One region of the Bacillus sp. NP247 genome, then DNA from elsewhere that is predicted to be linked to it. Evidence: a T-box and tRNA genes for the amino acid it is inferred to sense, from the RefSeq annotation. Region 1 holds a T-box; the other holds one or more tRNA genes.
What was found. A T-box is a leader RNA that pairs with one kind of tRNA and senses whether it is charged. The one in region 1 lies ahead of thrS (threonine--tRNA ligase), so its partner is inferred to be a tRNA-Thr.

Region 1 (7,160 bases):
AATGCATAATAAGAGCCGTAGGAGTATAACCTACGACTTTGTAAAGGAATCTCGATTTACTATAGAATATCCTCTAAAGGTTTATTCTTACGATTTAAACCTCCTGTAAAGCTTTCTGTTCACTTTGTAAGAATGAATCTAGTTTATCTATCAGTCGTCTAATATTTTCATTTTTGGTATACTTACTTGAATCATAGCCTTCATCCAGTTCTAAATAATAAATAAACCCTTTCATATCCTATGGATAATTAAAATCACTATACAGGTTAGCTACATTCTCTAATAAAGTATCATAATCATTATTTTTTTCTCTCATAGACATTAAAATAGAGTACTTCCATTTTCGTTCCTCAATTTCACTATTCCAATATATTGCTAAATCCATGACTATGGTTACTATTAATTCAATAGCTTTTTCTTTATCATATTTTCCCCATGTAAGTAAAATGTCCCTCGATTAATATTGGCTCTAGCTGTAATATCCTTAACCGTAATGAAATCAAACCCTTTTTCATTTATTAATTCAGTTAGTGCATTGCATCACGTATCGCTTCTTTAGTACGAGCTACGCGTAAATCAGCATATGTATCTTCCATTTTTTACCTCTTTAATTTTTTTAGACATATTTTTATATAATGTTCAGAATGCAACAGATCAACTATTTCTGTTTATTGAACCCATAAGATACCCATACTATAATACTAAATATAAATAATCAACACTATGTTGATTAAAACGATAGGAGGTACAGAAATGAAAAACCAAGTATCACTAGTAGTTGAACATGAATTGAATGACGTAACACCAGAAATGATTGACTAGTGGTGGGATAATATTGATAACTCTGAACGATATAAACTATGGCATCCAGAAGAACATGTTGATTTTAAATGGTTAGTTGATCCTAAAGTACATGGACACGTAGGAGCCATATCAGCTTCAATCGAATCTGCGGGGGGGGATGGACTAGAATTTCCGCTAAGGATTAGATGGGAAGATCCTAAAGATTGTCCTATAAATACCCATTACAGCCATGTTTTAATGGGTTCATGTTTAGATGATAATGACGATGTAATTTCACAAGTAATACATCAATACGAAAAATCTGAGAACGGTACAGTAATGACTTCTACATTCATTTTTCCGAAAGGATTACCACCATTTATTAACCTAAGTGGTTTATATAAACACAATGTAGAAGAAATGGGTCAGTTCAGCAAATTTTTACCGAAACTTTTTGAAGAAAATTTGTAAGGCAAGTTAACAGCTTTACTTTTAATAAGTGATTAACTAGAAAACAAATCGGCCTCCAACATTTTAGATATGTCTACAATGTTGTGGGCCTTTCAATATCAAATCAATCACTTTCCACTTTACTTCATTCAGGTAATGTACTCTTCCCTTCAAATGAAAAACACCTCCGTTGAATTGACATACTTAGTATGCGAATTCAGGAGGTGTTTTTTTTCATGTGCCATTATTCGAGTTCACTTCATTATAATGGCGTATTTTCTAATCAATTATTATTTTCTATCCTTTATTTCCTCTTCAATACTTGCCGCAAATATATCTAGCGAAACAACTTCTGACTTCTCTTCACCATATTTTCGTATATTTACAGCTTCGCTTTCCATTTCCTTATCCCCAATAACAAGAACATAAGGAACTTTTTGCATTTGTGCTTCCCTTATTTTATATCCTAATTTTTCATCTCGTATATCTCGTTCAACACGAATTCCAGCTTGTGCTAGTTTGTCTGCAACCTCATTTGCATATTGTACATGTACTGCATTTGAAACTGGGAGTACTTTCACTTGAACTGGTGCCACCCATGTAGGGAACGCGCCACCAAAGTGCTCAATTAATATGGCTAAGAAACGATCTAAAGATCCTAAAACTGCTCGGTGGATGACAACTGGTCTTCTTTTTTCATTATTTTCACCTATATAATTTAAATCGAATTTCTCTGGCATTTGGAAATCGAGCTGGACTGTTCCGCACTGATGACTTCTATTTAAAGCATCTTTAATATGAAAATCAATTTTCGGTCCGTAAAATGCACCGTCACCTTCATTTAATCTATATTTATAATTTAATGATTGTAATACATTTTCTAATGCCGATTCTGCTTGCTCCCATAATTTATCGTCACCCATTGAATCTTCTGGGCGAGTAGAAAGTTCTACTTCATACTCAAATCCAAAAGTTTTATACACATAATCAATTTGCGCCAACACTGATTTAATTTCATCTTCAATTTGTTCTGGTGTTACAAATAAATGAGCATCATCTTGGCAGAAAGTACGAACTCTTAATAATCCGTTTAAAGCGCCACTAAATTCATGTCGATGCACTTGACCGAACTCACACATGCGAATCGGTAATTCGCGATAAGAATGCAATTTATTTTTAAACATAAGCATATGTCCTGGGCAGTTCATCGGTTTTAATGCAAAACTTTTATGATCTACTTCTGAGAAATACATATTATCTTTATAATGTCCCCAGTGTCCTGACTTCTCCCATAATTCTTGATTCATCATAAATGGAGTAAGCACTTCTTGATAATTGTACTCATTTTGAATTTCTCTTAAAAATGCTTCTAATTCATTGCGAATAATCTGCCCTTTCGGCAAGTAAAACGGCATTCCCGGAGCCTCTTCTGAAAACATAAACAATTCAAGTTCACTACCTAACTTACGATGATTTCTCTTTGCAGCCTCTTCAACAAAATGCAAGTGCTTTTCCAATTCTTTTTGAGAAGAAAATGCAACACCATATATACGCTGAAGCACTTGATTGTTACTATCACCTCGCCAATATGCACCAGAAACATGAGTTAATTGGAAGGCTTTCAAATAGCCTGTTGACGGTACATGTGGTCCTCTACATAAATCTACAAACTCACCTTGTTTATATAGTGTTACACTTTCCCCATTAGGGATTGCTTCTAAAAGTTCTAATTTCAGATGATCGTTCATTTCTTTAAACAGTTTGTTTGCCTCTTCTCGTGAGACCTCAACTCGTTCTATTTTTACATTTTCATTTATAATCTTTTTCATTTCTTTTTCGATTTTCGGTAAATCTTCTACGTTTACACTACTCGGAAGATCCATATCATAATAAAATCCATTTTCAATGATTGGTCCTACTCCAAGATTTATATCACCATACAATCTTTTTACAGCTTGCGCTAAAATATGTGCCGCGGAGTGTCTTGTAATTTCTACACCTTCATTTGAATCTATAGTAATGATTTCTACTTCCGCATTTTCTTCAATATTTCGGCGTAAATCATATAACTGATCATTTACTTTCCCCGCGACTGCTTTCTTTTTCAAACTACTACTAATTGATCCAGCAATTTCTTCTAAAGTAATGCCTTTCACAAATTCTTTAACGCTACCGTCTGGAAATTTAATTTCAATCATCTGTTCTTTCATTTTTCATCTCTCCATTTCATAATAAAAAGCACACTCCTCCCTAAAATAGGGACGAGTGTGCTTTTACCCGTGGTTCCACCCAGATTCCCATTGTAAACATACAATGGCTTCTTTTACGGTAACGTCGTTTACACGGCACTAGATACTTAATTTCCCCAGTGCAGCTCTAAGGTGGTAAGTTATTTTTCTGCGTTAGGAAGTTCTCAGCTTTCCTCCCTTCTCTGTATAACCGGGTAAAATAACTCGTGTCCTTTTCTTCGCTTATTATGAAATTGAATGCAAAAAAGCATATTCATCCCTAAAATAGGGACGAATATGCTTATATTCGTGGTTCCACCCAGATTCCCATCACAAAAAACATAATGGCTTCTTTTGCGATAACGTCGCTTACACGGCACTAGATACTGAATTTCCCTAGTGCAGCTCTAAGGTGGTAAGTTATTTTTCTGCGTTAGGAAGTTCTCAGCTTTCCTTCCTTCTCTGTATAACCGGGTAAAATAACTCGTGTCCTTTTCTTTGCTTTTAAAAGTACATCCATTAATTGTTATTTACTATATCTTATTCATTTTATTTTTGCAAGTGTTTAAAAAATATTTTTTATTTAATAAAAAAAGAAACCAAAAATAAATTTTTGGTTTCCCCTTCTCAATTTTACCAATCTTGTGGTTCGTAATTTAAGTCTGAAAATAGTCGTTTTTTCTCTTTTTTCGATAAATCTCTCCACTGTCCGACTGGTAAATTATTCAACTCAATATTCATAATTCTAGTACGTTTTAACGTGTATACTTGATACCCTAAAGCTTCACACATACGGCGAATTTGACGATTTAGCCCCTGTGTTAAAATAATTTTAAACTCATATTTTGATAACTGTGTAATCTCACAAGGAAGAGTTTTTGTATCTAAAATTTTAACACCCGCTGCCATTTTCTCTAAAAATTCCGGTGTAATCGGCTTATCTACTGAAACGATATATTCTTTCTCATGCTTGTTTTCAGCACGTAAAATCTCATTAACAATATCGCCATCATTCGTTAACAAAATTAAACCGTCTGAGTCTTTATCTAGACGTCCAATGTGACTAATTCGTAATGGATGATTCACTAAATCGATAATATTACCTTTTACAGCTTTTTCACTCGTACATGTAATACCTACTGGTTTATTTAAAGCGATATATACGTGATCTCGAGCGATACGAAGTTGCTCTCCATTTACTCGTACGTCATCACCTGGATTTACTTGGTCACCAATTTTTGCAACCTTACCGTTAATAATTACTTTTCTCTCGTTAATTAACTTATCTGCTCCACGTCGAGACGCTTTTCCAGCTTCACTAATAAATTTATTTATACGCAAGTTAGGCACATCCTTTTCATAAAAAATTTCAAGCTCACACTGCTTCTACCGTACAATACAAAAGGGTAAGCCTCCTATTTTAACTTAAATATATTAACATGAAAGGGTATATGGCGTCTTCTATTAATTTCTTGTTTATAAGAAAATATCTTTATTATACATTCATTTATGCACTTTTTACAGAATTAATATACAAGCCATTCTTCCTTACATACAGCTTGTTTCCCTTTTATCTCTTCTATATCTTCATGAATATTAGCTAGTTTATACAATAAAGGAAAACTCTCTTCCACATAATTTTGATGCACCATTTCATCTTCCCAATAAGTTAATACTATGTAACGATTTTCATTTTTTAAAGACTTCGCAACTACTCCACCTAACATCCCTTTTACATTCTCCATTCCTTTATTCCAAATTGTTTCTTGCTTATGTAAAAAATGATTTTCTTTTTCTCCCTTTACATCACATATGGCAACTCTTACGAATGATCCTTCTGTAACAACGTTTTTCAAAGGCTTATCATTTATATCATACAACGTTTGAAATAATTCAATTTCACATGAAAGAAACGTATCCTCTTGATTACTATTTAAATAAATTGTATCGTGAGCCCCATTCATAAACGATTGATATGCATTTCTATCTTCCCATAAAGTATATACACATGCCTCATCTTCATTCCATCCACCAAATTGCCCATGAAAACCATCTAGATGCTGTATATCACGCCATTTTTCTTGTGCTTTTGAAAACAATTCCTTTTTCTCTTCTTCCACCCTACAGTAGATTGTTTTTAGTAACATTTCTAATTCCCCCTTATCTTACATTTCATTTCCCAGTTGCAATACTTTCTACCTTTCCACCTACACGAACATTAAGATCATTCATTTCTTCATATGTTTCAAAAGTAAATACCATATAAAAATTCAAATCTCTTGCCTCTCTCTTATTCCACCCTTTTGTTTACATAATATAATTACATTTCACTAATTGTCTTTAGTATTCAAAAAATCCTCCGCTCTTTCTATCAGCCATTCACCAAACGTGTCTAAAAATAATAAAATTTCATTTATATCATTTATCGGCTCAATTACATATTGTAATGCCTTTCTCATATTTTTTTCTTGTTCAGGAAAATGCTCACTAAATAACTCATATGCAGGATATAAGTCTCTGGAATAAAGCCCTTCTCTATCAATTGTCAACGCTAGACCTGACCTAATTATTATCTTCATAATCCAACGGCAGCAATCCGCAATATCATCCACGCCTTTATTATGAATTAATTCTTCGCGTGCTTGTCCAATTTGCTTCCGCAATTGAATAAGGTGTTCATAGGCTAACTCCTGACTTACTTTATATTTAGGTAAAGACAATGTTATATCTTCACCCAATATACATACACCATGTGTCTGTATCATAAAGCTTATAAAAGAAAAACTATTGGAATTTATCACTTCTTCTTCACTGTAAAAACTTAACTCCACTCCTGATATACAATTAAACTTTTGTAGACTTTGAACTTCTAGCTTCTTTCGCCAACTTAAGTCTATTAATTTAGGATCCTTTCGCACTAATATAAGTACATCTATATCTGCAATCCCTTCAATTCCAATCCCTTTTGGAATTGAACCCCTTATATAAACACTGTGCAAAGCATCCTGTAACATTTTACAACAAGTATTTTTTATTTCTTGTATTACCTCCATAAATATAGGTTGAATTTTATCCATATGTGCATCATTTATAATATAGCCTTCATCATCTGTTGGACAAAAACGTCCTATTTTTTTTATACTTGGCAAATTATCAGCTCATTTCCATACTAAATATTATTTTATCCTATACGCATAATAATTATAATTTAAATGATTCAGAATTAAAAATTAAAAGAGATAGAAAGTAAACAATCCTACAATATCATTTACTTCCTATCTCTTTTATTATCAATTATTTTTCAAATATATAATACGTAATCTCTCCCGGATAATGTAATACAGTTACTTTCCGATCCCCTTTTTTAAAACTAACAGTATGCCCGTTTTCCCCTAAGTTCTCCCATCCACTTGCCTTCGTAATAGGCATTACACTTATATATTTATTATTCTCTTCGTTATCATCGTTAATATGTATTGCTGACATTGGTATTGGAAAATCTTCGATTTCTGATTCTTTGTTCATATATATGAGTGCAAGTAAACCAACTAATAACATAGCCGTTGCAATACTTGAAGCTCGTTTTTTTCTTTTCGTCCCCACTAAAACTCCCCTTTTCTTACATAATATCTTCATTATTTTACTAGTTTTAATTATTCACGTATAGAATAAACGTACTTCAAATCACTTCTGCACTAT
Region 2 (7,160 bases), 2.4 Mb from region 1:
TGAACGCAGTTCATCAATAAACGTTGACTTGTTTCGTTTCGTTCAGTTTTGAGAGAACTATCTCTCAAGTTTAAATGTATGTTCTTTGAAAACTAGATAACAGTGTAGCTCATATTTTTTTAATTTTAGTTTGGTTAAGTTAGAAAGGGCGCACGGTGGATGCCTTGACACTAGGAGTCGATGAAGGACGGGACTAACGCCGATATGCTTCGGGGAGCTGTAAGTAAGCTTTGATCCGAAGATTTCCGAATGGGGAAACCCACTATACGTAATGGTATGGTATCCTTACCTGAATACATAGGGTATGGAAGACAGACCCAGGGAACTGAAACATCTAAGTACCTGGAGGAAGAGAAAGCAAATGCGATTTCCTGAGTAGCGGCGAGCGAAACGGAATCTAGCCCAAACCAAGAGGCTTGCCTCTTGGGGTTGTAGGACATTCTATACGGAGTTACAAAGGAACGAGGTAGACGAAGCGACCTGGAAAGGTCCGTCACAGAGGGTAACAACCCCGTAGTCGAAACTTCGTTCTCTCTTGAATGTATCCTGAGTACGGCGGAACACGTGAAATTCCGTCGGAATCTGGGAGGACCATCTCCCAAGGCTAAATACTCCCTAGTGATCGATAGTGAACCAGTACCGTGAGGGAAAGGTGAAAAGCACCCCGGAAGGGGAGTGAAAGAGATCCTGAAACCGTGTGCCTACAAATAGTCAGAGCCCGTTAATGGGTGATGGCGTGCCTTTTGTAGAATGAACCGGCGAGTTACGATCCCGTGCAAGGTTAAGCTGAAGAGGCGGAGCCGCAGCGAAAGCGAGTCTGAATAGGGCGTTTAGTACGTGGTCGTAGACCCGAAACCAGGTGATCTACCCATGTCCAGGGTGAAGTTCAGGTAACACTGAATGGAGGCCCGAACCCACGCACGTTGAAAAGTGCGGGGATGAGGTGTGGGTAGCGGAGAAATTCCAATCGAACCTGGAGATAGCTGGTTCTCCCCGAAATAGCTTTAGGGCTAGCCTTAAGTGTAAGAGTCTTGGAGGTAGAGCACTGATTGAACTAGGGGTCCTCATCGGATTACCGAATTCAGTCAAACTCCGAATGCCAATGACTTATCCTTAGGAGTCAGACTGCGAGTGATAAGATCCGTAGTCAAGAGGGAAACAGCCCAGATCGCCAGCTAAGGTCCCAAAGTGTGTATTAAGTGGAAAAGGATGTGGAGTTGCTTAGACAACTAGGATGTTGGCTCAGAAGCAGCCACCATTTAAAGAGTGCGTAATAGCTCACTAGTCGAGTGACTCTGCGCCGAAAATGTACCGGGGCTAAATACACCACCGAAGCTGCGAATTGATACCAATGGTATCAGTGGTAGGGGAGCGTTCTAAGTGCAGTGAAGTCAGACCGGAAGGACTGGTGGAGCGCTTAGAAGTGAGAATGCCGGTATGAGTAGCGAAAGACGGGTGAGAATCCCGTCCACCGAATGCCTAAGGTTTCCTGAGGAAGGCTCGTCCGCTCAGGGTTAGTCAGGACCTAAGCCGAGGCCGACAGGCGTAGGCGATGGACAACAGGTTGATATTCCTGTACCACCTCTTTATCGTTTGAGCAATGGAGGGACGCAGAAGGATAGAAGAAGCGTGCGATTGGTTGTGCACGTCCAAGCAGTTAGGCTGATAAGTAGGCAAATCCGCTTATCGTGAAGGCTGAGCTGTGATGGGGAAGCTCCTTATGGAGCGAAGTCTTTGATTCCCCGCTGCCAAGAAAAGCTTCTAGCGAGATAAAAGGTGCCTGTACCGCAAACCGACACAGGTAGGCGAGGAGAGAATCCTAAGGTGTGCGAGAGAACTCTGGTTAAGGAACTCGGCAAAATGACCCCGTAACTTCGGGAGAAGGGGTGCTTTCTTAACGGAAAGCCGCAGTGAATAGGCCCAAGCGACTGTTTAGCAAAAACACAGGTCTCTGCGAAGCCGTAAGGCGAAGTATAGGGGCTGACACCTGCCCGGTGCTGGAAGGTTAAGGAGAGGGGTTAGCGTAAGCGAAGCTCTGAACTGAAGCCCCAGTAAACGGCGGCCGTAACTATAACGGTCCTAAGGTAGCGAAATTCCTTGTCGGGTAAGTTCCGACCCGCACGAAAGGTGTAACGATTTGGGCACTGTCTCAACCAGAGACTCGGTGAAATTATAGTACCTGTGAAGATGCAGGTTACCCGCGACAGGACGGAAAGACCCCGTGGAGCTTTACTGTAGCCTGATATTGAATTTTGGTACAGTTTGTACAGGATAGGCGGGAGCCATTGAAACCGGAGCGCTAGCTTCGGTGGAGGCGCTGGTGGGATACCGCCCTGACTGTATTGAAATTCTAACCTACGGGTCTTATCGACCCGGGAGACAGTGTCAGGTGGGCAGTTTGACTGGGGCGGTCGCCTCCTAAAGTGTAACGGAGGCGCCCAAAGGTTCCCTCAGAATGGTTGGAAATCATTCGTAGAGTGCAAAGGCATAAGGGAGCTTGACTGCGAGACCTACAAGTCGAGCAGGGACGAAAGTCGGGCTTAGTGATCCGGTGGTTCCGCATGGAAGGGCCATCGCTCAACGGATAAAAGCTACCCCGGGGATAACAGGCTTATCTCCCCCAAGAGTCCACATCGACGGGGAGGTTTGGCACCTCGATGTCGGCTCATCGCATCCTGGGGCTGTAGTCGGTCCCAAGGGTTGGGCTGTTCGCCCATTAAAGCGGTACGCGAGCTGGGTTCAGAACGTCGTGAGACAGTTCGGTCCCTATCCGTCGTGGGCGTAGGAAATTTGAGAGGAGCTGTCCTTAGTACGAGAGGACCGGGATGGACGCACCGCTGGTGTACCAGTTGTTCTGCCAAGGGCATAGCTGGGTAGCTATGTGCGGAAGGGATAAGTGCTGAAAGCATCTAAGCATGAAGCCCCCCTCAAGATGAGATTTCCCATAGCGTAAGCTAGTAAGATCCCTGAAAGATGATCAGGTTGATAGGTTCGAGGTGGAAGCATGGTGACATGTGGAGCTGACGAATACTAATAGATCGAGGACTTAACCATATAATATGAAGCGATGTTATCTAGTTTTGAAAGAATATAAAAAACTTGTTGACTTTAAATGTCGAATAAGTTATGATAATTCTTGTCTTAAATGAATACAGTCTGGTAATGATGGCAGAGAGGCCACACCCGTTCCCATACCGAACACGGAAGTTAAGCTCTCTAGCGCCGATGGTAGTTGGGACCTTGTCCCTGTGAGAGTAGGACGTTGCCAGGCAATTCGGAGGATTAGCTCAGCTGGGAGAGCACCTGCCTTACAAGCAGGGGGTCGGCGGTTCGATCCCGTCATCCTCCACCATTTAGCCGACTTAGCTCAATTGGTAGAGCAACTGACTTGTAATCAGTAGGTTGGGGGTTCAAGTCCTCTAGTCGGCACCAGAAAATCATGGCGGTTGTGGCGAAGTGGTTAACGCACCGGATTGTGGCTCCGGCATTCGTGGGTTCAATTCCCATCAGTCGCCCCATTTTTTCTTTTAAAATTATAATATGCGGGTGTGGCGGAATTGGCAGACGCACTAGACTTAGGATCTAGCGCCTTTGGCGTGGGGGTTCGACTCCCTTCACCCGCACTTTTAATAAAATAACTCATACATGTCTTGCGGAAGTAGTTCAGTGGTAGAATACAACCTTGCCAAGGTTGGGGTCGCGGGTTCGAATCCCGTCTTCCGCTCCAATTTTCAATATGACATGCCGGGGTGGCGGAACAGGCAGACGCACAGGACTTAAAATCCTGCGGTGGGTGACCACCGTGCGGGTTCGACCCCCGCCCTCGGCACCATATGCGCCCGTAGCTCAATTGGATAGAGCGTTTGACTACGGATCAAGAGGTTAGGGGTTCGACTCCTCTCGGGCGCGTTTTTTATTAACGGGAAGTGGCTCAGCTTGGTAGAGCACCTGGTTTGGGACCAGGGGGTCGCAGGTTCAAATCCTGTCTTCCCGATATTTTCAAAATATGGGGCCTTAGCTCAGCTGGGAGAGCGCCTGCCTTGCACGCAGGAGGTCAGCGGTTCGATCCCGCTAGGCTCCACTTATTTGAATATAACTTATGGCGGTGTAGCTCAGCTGGCTAGAGCGTACGGTTCATACCCGTGAGGTCGGGGGTTCGATCCCCTCCGCCGCTACCATAAAGGACCTTTAGCTCAGCTGGTTAGAGCAGACGGCTCATAACCGTCCGGTCGTAGGTTCGAGTCCTACAAGGTCCACCACTCAAAGTTCATATCTCGGAGGTATACCCAAGTTCGGCTGAAGGGATCGGTCTTGAAAACCGACAGGCGGCGAGAGTCGCGCGGGGGTTCGAATCCCTCTACCTCCTCCATTTTTCTAAATTAAATATTATATCATCGCGGGGTGGAGCAGTACGGTAGCTCGTCGGGCTCATAACCCGAAGGTCGCAGGTTCAAATCCTGTCCCCGCAACCAAATGGTCCCGTGGTGTAGTGGTTAACATGCCTGCCTGTCACGCAGGAGATCGCCGGTTCGACCCCGGTCGGGACCGCCATTTTTTTACATAAAGGCTCGGTAGCTCAGTCGGTAGAGCAGAGGACTGAAAATCCTCGTGTCGGCGGTTCGATTCCGTCCCGAGCCACCATTTTGAAATCGCAAGCCGGCTTAGCTCAATTGGTAGAGCAACTGACTTGTAATCAGTAGGTTGGGGGTTCAAGTCCTCTAGCCGGCACCACTTTCAAAATGAGCCATTAGCTCAGTTGGTAGAGCATCTGACTTTTAATCAGAGGGTCGAAGGTTCGAATCCTTCATGGCTCACCATTTTTAATTTAATGCGGGTGTAGTTTAGTGGTAAAACAAGAGCCTTCCAAGCTCTGGTCGAGAGTTCGATTCTCTTCACCCGCTTTTTATGGGCCTATAGCTCAGCTGGTTAGAGCGCACGCCTGATAAGCGTGAGGTCGATGGTTCGAGTCCATTTAGGCCCACCATAATTATTCCGCAGTAGCTCAGTGGTAGAGCTATCGGCTGTTAACCGATCGGTCGTAGGTTCGAGTCCTACCTGCGGAGCCATATTATAGAGAAGTACCCAAGTGGCTCAAGGGGCTCCCCTGCTAAGGGAGTAGATCGCGAACGCGGTGCGAGGGTTCGAATCCCTTCTTCTCTGCCAGATTTTGGCCCGTTGGTCAAGTGGTTAAGACACCGCCCTTTCACGGCGGTAACACGGGTTCGAATCCCGTACGGGTCATACTAAAAGAGATAGCATAATCTGCTATCTCTTTTTTGTTGTGTAAAAGTGGACTTTGGATAGGCTGCTTTTTTTTATAGATTTTTGTATACTTTTTTCTATTTGAACCGTCTAACTAATAGAAAGGAGAGAGCGATGGAGTATGAAAAGGTCATTATGGAAATATCAAAAAGTATTTATAGATATTTGCTTAAAATTGGAGTAACACCAGCAGAAGCAGAGGATATCGTTCAAGATACGATACAAAAAAGTTATATTAATTTAAATAGGATTACCTCTTCTTATACATAAGAAGAGGTAATCCTATTTTTTGAATATGTTTTAACTCTCTGCTGAATGCCCATCCGGTTTCATAACAGCATGACTATATGCGGAGTGGAGAGTTTTGTATCCTAAAAGTGCAATAGTTAAGGCAAGGCCTCCTGCAATAATAGCCACACTAAATCCTGCGCGAGCTTCAAAGGTATCAATAACTAAACCAGCTACCGCTGATCCTAGAGAGACTCCAATACCAAGTCCTGTAATTGCCCAGGTCATTCCTTCGGTTATTTTTGATTCAGGTACGATTTTTTCCACCAGTCCCATAGTAATAATCATAGTAGGGGCAACAGATAAGCCTGCAAAGAAAACAATAACTACTAGCCAAGCAATAGTGTTTACGAAAACTAGTGGCAGCATTGTTACCATTGATAGTGTGACTGCTATTAAAAATTGATTATATGGTGGAGTACTGAGTTTAAGAGTACCGAAAATAAGACCTGCCAGGCATGAACCGATTGCATAGACGGAAAGCACAAAGCTAGCAGCTACTGTGTTTCCTTGATGCTCAGCAAAAGCCACACTAACTACATCTATTGTGCCAAATATAGTACCTATAGCGATGAGTGTGAATACAAGCACCCGTAATGTACCAATTTTAAATACTGTCCCTTTGTTTGTAATGTCGTGGGGATGTACATGTGGTTCTGTGCTTTTTTGCATGGTGAATAGGCATACCCCGATTGTAAGAAAAACACATGATAAAAGTGGTCCTGCTTCTGGGAAGAACATAACACTTAAACTGACGGATAATACAGGACCAATGATGAAGCAAATTTCATCGACGACCGATTCGAAGGAAAATGCTGTATGCAATTTATGAGATCCACGGTATAGTTTAGTCCAACGTGCACGTACCATGGCCGACATGTTTGGCATACAACCCGCACATAAGGCGGATAGAAATAGCGTCCAATAAGGAGCCTCATATTTCGTACATAGAAGTAAGAGAATCGTAAAGAAAACACTGATACCTGTAGTCGGAAGAAGTATACGAGATTGCCCTAATTGATCAGCCATACGAGAAATATGAGGAGCTAGTAAAGCTGATGATAATGTGAAGGTGGCTGCAACGGCTCCGGCAAGCCAATAGTCACCACGTAACTGAGATAACATTGTAACAATGCCAATCCCCATCATTGATATGGGCATCCGAGCTATAAAGCCTGCTAATGAGAATCCTTTTGTACCAGAAGCACTGAAAATCTCACGGTAGGAATTAAACATAATAATCACCAAAGTATTTGACGTTTACATATACATTCTTCATTCTTGTAACTCCTCCTCTGTGTCGTTAATACCTTCTATAAAAAGGGACAGTGAGTCAATTTAGGGTATAAGTAAGAAGTTATATTATCTTGTAAGCTAGAAAAAATTGACATACGCACCGTATGCCAATATCATATTAACATACGGTGCGTATGTCAATTGAAATGTTTTATCTCTGGATGGAGAGCTAACGTTAAAAGGAGTTATTCTTTTATATAGAGAACGATACTATAATGGGATTCATTTTGAATAAAGGGAATGAATAGAAGTAGGAGGAAAAGATGGTTAAAAAAACAAGAGCAGAAATGATCATTGAAACACGCGCTAAATTG

Region 2: it has a tRNA-Thr gene. The T-box ahead of thrS (threonine--tRNA ligase) is inferred to sense a tRNA for this amino acid. The anticodon was not compared.

What each region holds. Positions count from the first base shown of each region.
Region 1 covers NZ_CP076653.1:4,924,691-4,931,850, reverse strand. The annotation lists partial or broken gene KPL75_RS27885 (DUF2247 family protein) at 95-385, opposite strand; partial or broken gene KPL75_RS25605 (TetR/AcrR family transcriptional regulator) at 436-596, opposite strand; partial or broken gene KPL75_RS25600 (DAPG hydrolase family protein) at 754-1,254, shown strand; gene thrS (threonine--tRNA ligase) at 1,524-3,443, opposite strand; T-box leader at 3,488-3,710, opposite strand; T-box leader at 3,746-3,969, opposite strand; gene KPL75_RS25590 (pseudouridine synthase) at 4,095-4,802, opposite strand; gene KPL75_RS25585 (YdbC family protein) at 4,988-5,608, opposite strand; gene KPL75_RS25580 (nucleotidyltransferase) at 5,792-6,610, opposite strand; gene KPL75_RS25575 (hypothetical protein) at 6,756-7,100, opposite strand.
Region 2 covers NZ_CP076653.1:2,091,387-2,098,546, reverse strand. The annotation lists rRNA gene KPL75_RS11150 (23S ribosomal RNA) at 133-3,054, shown strand; rRNA gene rrf (5S ribosomal RNA) at 3,156-3,271, shown strand; tRNA gene KPL75_RS11140 (tRNA-Val) at 3,277-3,352, shown strand; tRNA gene KPL75_RS11135 (tRNA-Thr) at 3,357-3,432, shown strand; tRNA gene KPL75_RS11130 (tRNA-His) at 3,443-3,518, shown strand; tRNA gene KPL75_RS11125 (tRNA-Leu) at 3,543-3,623, shown strand; tRNA gene KPL75_RS11120 (tRNA-Gly) at 3,653-3,727, shown strand; tRNA gene KPL75_RS11115 (tRNA-Leu) at 3,744-3,832, shown strand; tRNA gene KPL75_RS11110 (tRNA-Arg) at 3,836-3,909, shown strand; tRNA gene KPL75_RS11105 (tRNA-Pro) at 3,921-3,994, shown strand; tRNA gene KPL75_RS11100 (tRNA-Ala) at 4,009-4,081, shown strand; tRNA gene KPL75_RS11095 (tRNA-Met) at 4,102-4,178, shown strand; tRNA gene KPL75_RS11090 (tRNA-Ile) at 4,183-4,259, shown strand; tRNA gene KPL75_RS11085 (tRNA-Ser) at 4,277-4,369, shown strand; tRNA gene KPL75_RS11080 (tRNA-Met) at 4,396-4,472, shown strand; tRNA gene KPL75_RS11075 (tRNA-Asp) at 4,476-4,551, shown strand; tRNA gene KPL75_RS11070 (tRNA-Phe) at 4,566-4,641, shown strand; tRNA gene KPL75_RS11065 (tRNA-Thr) at 4,656-4,731, shown strand; tRNA gene KPL75_RS11060 (tRNA-Lys) at 4,742-4,817, shown strand; tRNA gene KPL75_RS11055 (tRNA-Gly) at 4,831-4,901, shown strand; tRNA gene KPL75_RS11050 (tRNA-Ile) at 4,908-4,984, shown strand; tRNA gene KPL75_RS11045 (tRNA-Asn) at 4,992-5,066, shown strand; tRNA gene KPL75_RS11040 (tRNA-Ser) at 5,073-5,163, shown strand; tRNA gene KPL75_RS11035 (tRNA-Glu) at 5,170-5,241, shown strand; gene KPL75_RS11030 (hypothetical protein) at 5,377-5,532, shown strand; gene KPL75_RS11025 (MFS transporter) at 5,563-6,786, opposite strand; gene KPL75_RS11020 (TetR/AcrR family transcriptional regulator) at 7,110-7,160, shown strand, end outside.